One region of the Rhodococcus sp. SJ-3 genome, then DNA from elsewhere that is predicted to be linked to it. Evidence: riboswitches for the same ligand, from Rfam matches in the RefSeq annotation. Region 1 holds a riboswitch; the other holds the start of a gene.

The links. A riboswitch is a leader RNA that binds a small molecule or an ion and turns the genes downstream of it on or off. The one in region 1 is predicted to bind cobalamin.
Region 2: another riboswitch for cobalamin. It lies ahead of ACTDXD_RS19035 (FecCD family ABC transporter permease); the one in region 1 lies ahead of cobN (cobaltochelatase subunit CobN).

The regions. Positions count from the first base shown of each region.
Region 1 covers NZ_CM123306.1:889,749-892,951, forward strand. The annotation lists gene cobN (cobaltochelatase subunit CobN) at 1-1,467, opposite strand, end outside; cobalamin riboswitch at 1,522-1,738, opposite strand; gene ACTDXD_RS04060 (cobalamin biosynthesis protein CobG) at 1,752-2,840, shown strand; gene ACTDXD_RS04065 (precorrin-8X methylmutase) at 2,837-3,203, shown strand, end outside.
Region 2 covers NZ_CM123306.1:4,078,967-4,082,169, reverse strand. The annotation lists gene ACTDXD_RS19045 (TetR/AcrR family transcriptional regulator) at 1-492, shown strand, start outside; gene ACTDXD_RS19040 (SDR family oxidoreductase) at 654-1,313, shown strand; cobalamin riboswitch at 1,412-1,594, shown strand; gene ACTDXD_RS19035 (FecCD family ABC transporter permease) at 1,750-2,829, shown strand; gene ACTDXD_RS19030 (ABC transporter ATP-binding protein) at 2,841-3,203, shown strand, end outside.

The sequences.
Region 1 (3,203 bases):
GGGATCGTGGTAGATCGCAACCGGATTCTCCCCGAATCCGCGCGGCGGCTGGATCATGAGGACGACATTGCCGGCCTGCAACGTAGCCAGGACGATCGCGTCACCATCGACGAACAACGAACCAGGCGCGGGCCCCCACGCCTCGGTCATCGCGTCGGTGAGCTCGGCGGGCAGGTCCTTCGTCCACTCCACGTACTCGGATGTGGTCACTCGCACCGGGTTACCGGCCAGCTGGTCGGCTGTGAGCCATTCCTCGTCCTGACCACCTGCATCGATCAGCGCGTGGATGAGGGTGTTTCCGGCTTCTGTGTCGTCGTCGACGTCCATCCCGGGGAAGCCTGCGCCGAGGTCGTATCCGAGATCGCGCAGTGCTCGCAGCATCTTGATCGCCGACACGGGAGTGTCGAGACCGACGGCGTTGCCGACGCGTGAGTGCTTGGTGGGATAGGCCGACAGCATGATCGCGATACGCCGGTCCGCGGGCGGGACATGCCGCAGCCGCGCGTGCGCAACCGCAATACCCGCCACGCGACGGCAGCGTTCCGGATCGGTGACGTAGCGGGGCAGGCCGTCGGAGTCGAGTTCTTTGAACGAGAACGGCACCGTGATGATGCGGCCGTCGAATTCGGGAACCGCGATCTGGGTCGCGGAGTCGAGCGGGGACACGCCGTCGTCGGAGTCTGCCCAGCTGTCGCGGCTCCACGTCAGGCACAGCGCCTGCAGAATCGGAATATCGAGCGCGGCAAGGGCTCCCACATCCCAGGCCTCGTCCTCGCCGCCTGCGCTCACCGTGGCGGGCTTGGTGCCACCGGCGGCGAGTACGGTCACGACGAGCGCGTCGAGGCTGCCGAGTTCGGCGAGCAGGTCGTCGGAAGCACCACGCAGCGAAGCGCAGTGCACGACCACTCCCCGGGCCTTACCCGTCGCGTCGATCGCGTCGGCCAGATCATGCGCGAACTGCACGTTTCCGCTGGTGTGGTGGGCGCGGTAGAACAGCACCCCCACCCGCGGCAGCGACTCGTCGACCGGCGTGGGCCGGTCGAGTACACCCCATTCGGGTAATTCGGCGGGCGGCTCGAAGCCCTCACCGCCGAGCAGCACGGTGTCCGACAGGAACGCGTGGAGCTGCGCAAGGTTGGCAGGGCCGCCGTGGGCGAGATAGCGATGCGCCTCGGCAGCGGTCCCGATCGGCACCGTCGAGTAACTCATGAGCTCGGCGTCCGGTGTCTGTTCACCACCCAGGACGACGACCGGAACACCCCGTCCGAGGACGGCGTCGAGCCCGTTCTGCCAGGACCTGGCAGAGCCGAGAATCCGCACGATGACCAGGTCGGCGCCGTCGAGGAGTCCGCCCAGGTCTGCGTCCACGTCGAGGCGCGACGGGTTCCCGACCACCCAGTCGGCGCCGCTCGAGCGGGCCGACAACAGGTCGGTGTCCGATGTCGACAGCAAAGCGAGGCGCGTCACGACGCAACCCGAAACTCGAGGCACACGGCCATGTTCAGTCTCCAAAACCCTCGTGGACGTACTCATGCCGTGGCCGGTCTCCTGGCTGACGGATCATCGCTACTGCGCCGACCTTCCCGGACTGCCGTCCAGTGGTCTCCGTTCCGGCAGGCCGGTACGGACGAGGGCGAGCAACTACCCGCTCACAGTGGCGAGGGCCGCGCCGGTTTCTCACCGGCTTCCCGTAACCACGGCGTCGCCAGCGTAGCGCACCATTTTCTGAGGATGTGCAACCATGTGGTCCTGTGGAGCACGTCTCGCCCGATCTTCCCCCCGACCGCTGCCCCGGGCTGCTGCGACCGCACGTCGCAGCCGACGGGGCGCTGGTGCGTCTGCGCGCCCCCGGGGGCCGTCTTCCCTCCGGCGGGCTCGGTCGACTCTCAGCCGCGTCGCAGGAATTCGCCGACGGTGACGTGCACCTCACATCCCGCGGAAACCTGCAGATCAGGGGAATCTCTCTCGACGCGTGCGGCAATGTGCCCGCCGGTCTCACCGACGCAATCGCGACCGCCGGTTTCCTGCCGTCACCTTCGCACGAGCGGGTCCGCAACGTGGTCGCATCGCCGTTGTCGGGGCTCGTCGGCGGGGTCGCCGACATCAGGCCTCTGATCGGTGCACTCGATACTGCGCTGTGCGCAGAACCGGCGCTCGCCGAGCTGCCCGGCCGATTCCTGTTCGGTCTCGACGACGGCCGCGGCGACGTCGCCGGGCTCCGCTGCGATCTCGCCGCTGTCGCCGTGGACATGGCAACCATACGGATCGTGATCGGCGATCTGGCCGGGCCGACGGTGCCGATGTCGCAGGTCGTCGACACGCTGATCGGTCTTGCCCTCGACTTCGTGCGGACACGCGGGACGCTCTGGCATGTGCGGCAACTACCCGGGCGCGGCACCGAACTCGGGGGTGACGGCCGGACTCCCGCGCTCCCGTCGTATGCGATGCCCTACGGAATGCTCGCCGGTGCGGTATCGGCGCTGGTCCCGCTGGGAATCCTTTCGCCGTCCATGGCTACGGCCCTGCCCGACGACGACGTGATCGTCACCCCGTGGCGCGGCATCGTACTCCCCACCGGCGCCGATCCGGCCGCGCTGTCCGACGCCGGATTCGTGTTGTCGGACGACTCCGCGTGGCCCCGGGTCACCGCGTGCACCGGATCCCCCGGGTGTAGCCTCGCCCGAGGTGATACCCGGGCTCTGGCCCGTCGCGCCGTCGCTTCCGGCACCACAGCAGACCGCCTACATGTCGTGGGCTGCGAACGCGCCTGCGGTGCACCGAATTCCCCGCACACCCTTGTTTTCGCCAGCCGCTCGACGTCACACAGGAGCTCGACGTGACCCTTCAGCCACCACCCCGCCGCTACGAGTACGAGACGGACGGCGCGCATATCTATGTTCGTTCGTTCGCGACGATCCGCGCCGAATCCGACCTCGCGGCGATCCCGGACGATGCAGAGAAGGTCGCGGTGCGGATGATCCACGCGAGCGGGCAGACCGACCTGGCGAAGGATCTGGTGATCCATCCCGATCTGGTGTCCGCGGCCCGCACGGCCCTGAACGCGGGCGCACCGATCCTGGCCGATGCGAACATGGTCGCCGCCGGGGTGACCCGTACACGGCTGCCCGCCGACAACGAGGTGCTGTGCCTGCTCGGCGATCCTCGCGTGCCCGGCCTGGCCCAGCAGTGGAACACCACGCGCT
Region 2 (3,203 bases), 2.6 Mb from region 1:
GCAGCCGCTTTCTACCGTGCGATCGACCGGCTCGAGACCTCGATCGAGTCGGCACTTCAGCGGACCTCGAGCCCACGAGACGGCCTCGAAGCACTTGCCACGGTGTATATCGAGCTCTGCATCTCGCAGCGGGAGTTGATGTCCGTGTACTTTGCGGAGCTGATCAATGTGCCTCCCGGACCGCGGGCAGATCTACGTATGCGCCAGCGACTCGACGTCGAACAATGGGCCACCCTCCTCAACGAGGTACGCCCCGAACTCTCGAGCGTCGAATCACGCTTCCTTCTGTACGCAGCGCTCAACCTCGTTCCCGATCTGGGTGTGTTCCTCGGTCCCAACGCCGTGCGGCAACAGGCGCCGCGGATCCATGCGGTGATGATGTCGGTACTGCTCGGCTCCACGCCCGAACAGCCTGCATCCTCCGAACACAATCCGCGTATGCCGAAGTCGAGTGCCGCCGGGTCACTGTCTGCGCACACGCCGTCCAGGTAGCGATCGCCTGCCGTGTCCGGCCACTCCGGCAACTCCGCGCGCGAACAGAAGAGGCAGGCCCCAGGCGTCGACCGAGTGTGCGTGCCTTCTTCGCGCGCGGATATCGGAAGGAAGGCATGCTGGGAGACGCACCCGATCCCCGGACACAAGGAGCACTCGACATGGCACGCATCGCACTCTTCGGCGGACACGGCAAGGTCGCGCTGCACCTCGAGCGGTTACTCGCCGACTCCGGCCACGAGACCAGTGCGTTCATTCGCAACCCCGACCACGCCGACGACGTACGCGCCGCAGGAGGCACGCCGGTGGTGGCCGACGTCGAGCAACTCGACATCGCGGCGCTGTCCGACCTGCTGCAGGGCCACGATGCGGTGGTGTGGTCGGCGGGTGCGGGCGGCGGCAACCCCGCCCGCACGTACGCCGTGGACCGTGATGCCGCGATCGCATCGATGACAGCCGCGCAGGAGGCAGGCGTGCGGCGGTACGTGATGGTGTCGTACTTCGGGGCGAGACCCGACCACGGTGTGCCCGAGGACAACAGTTTCCATCCGTACGCAGAGGCGAAGGCCGCCGCCGATACACACCTGCGCGGCACCGATCTCGAGTGGACCATTCTCGGGCCGAGCGCCCTCACCCTGGATCCCCCGACCGGACGGATCGAGATCGAGGGTCAGGGTGCGAGAGACAAGGGGCAGGTCTCGCGCGCCGATGTCGCCGCCGTGATCGCTGCAGTGCTCGAGCGTCCCGAGACCGCCGGTCGCATGATCGAGTTCAACAACGGCGACACACCGATCGCGGAGGCGCTCGACGCACTCCGCTGACGGTCGTCACCGGTAGATCGACGCCGTGGACCCCGGATCTCGCACAGCGGGTCCGGACCCACGGCCATTGTTACGCCTGTGTTACGTTCTCCACGAGTCAGACGCAGCCCTGATGCAGTACGTGCATCAGAAATGCAAGGGAATCCGGTGCAACTCCGGAACTGTCGCGCAGCGGTGAAGGCGACCGACAGGGCACGTGCCACTGGACCGGAATCGGTCCGGGAAGGCGCCCTGTCGGAACGACCCTGAGTCCGAAGACCTGCTGGCTCACCGAATCACACACGTGGGCCTCGCGATTGGGCCCCTGATACGAGAGAACGATCGATGCGCGCCCAGACCGATGGCACCGCCCTCCCCATTCGTGTTCACGCCTCCGCACGAAGCGACCTACCGACCCCACGACAGGTCACGGAGTCCGCACCGTCGGGGTGCTGAGTTGCTCGAGGTCGCGAAGTCACCTCAGCGCACCACGCCACCGCAGCACACACGAATTCCGGCGATCCCGCTCCTGGTCGTCCTCGCCCTCGCGATCGTCCTCAGCGGATTCATGTCGCTGACCTTCGGGTCCGAGCCGGTGCCGCTGTCCGCCACATGGGACGTGGTGCGAGCACATTTCACCGGTGGGGTCGGCCCCGACCCGGTGTACGACACGATCATCTGGGAACTTCGTGCTCCCCGCATCCTGATGGCGCTCATCGTCGGTGCAGGCCTGGCCATGGCCGGGGCCGCAATGCAGACCCTGGTGCGAAATCCGCTGGCCGATCCCTATCTTCTGGGTATCTCCGCCGGTGCCGGCGTCGGGGCCACTCTCGTCATCATGTTCGGTGTCCTGACCACTATCGGTGTGTGGGCATTGTCGTTGGGCGCCCTGATCGGCGCCATGGTCGCCGGAGCCGCGGTCTTCGGCATCTCCATTGCACAGGGGGGCCTGACCCCACTCCGTCTCATTCTCACCGGCGTGGTCATGGCCTCGGCGTTCTCGTCCGTCTCCAGCTTCCTGGTCTTCCTCAGTGATGACCGCGATGCCGTTCGGTCGGTCCTGCACTGGACCCTCGGAAGCGTGGCGGGTGCGATGTGGGTGCAGATTCTCCCTGCCCTGCTCGTCGTGGTTGCGTCTGCCGCGATCCTGTTCGCACTCCATTCATGGCTCGACGCGCTGGCAAGCGGACCGGACGTGGCCAGAGCACTCGGTGTGCCGGTGCGGGGGCTCCGACTGGGACTCTTCGCTTTGTCGTCGATTCTTGTCGGCGTGCTGGTCTCGGTGTCCGGAGGAATCGGATTCGTCGGCCTGATCATGCCGCACCTCGCCAGGATCGTGGTGGGCGCACGCCATCGGGTGGTGCTTCCTGTGGCCGCACTCGGTGGCGCACTGTTCCTGCTCTGGATCGACATCGCTGCTCGGGTCCTGCTCAGTCCGGAGGAACTCCCCCTGGGTGTGATGACCGGTCTCGTGGGGGCACCGGTGTTCCTCTTCCTGCTGGGGCGCCGCCACTACAGTTTTTCGGACGGTGACTGATGCATATTCGGATGCGCAATGTTCGCTGCCGGATCGCCGGATCGGACATTCTGTCCGGCATCGATCTCGACTTCCCCGCCGGCTCCATGGTGGCGCTGGTGGGAATCAACGGGAGCGGTAAATCGACATTGCTTCGAACCCTCGCAGGCCTGCGCGCCCCCGCGGAGGGAACCGTCACCCTCGACGGCCGAGATCTCTATTCGCTTCCGCCACGTGCTCGGGCACGAGCGATTGCCTATGTCGGTCAGGAGGAAACACCCCCTCAGGACCTCTTGCTCGGTGAGATGGTCGCCATGGGCCGCATCCCCCATCGGCCACCCTGGTCCCTGGGAGAAGAATCCGATCGGGAGGTCACACTGCGCGCACTGACCACC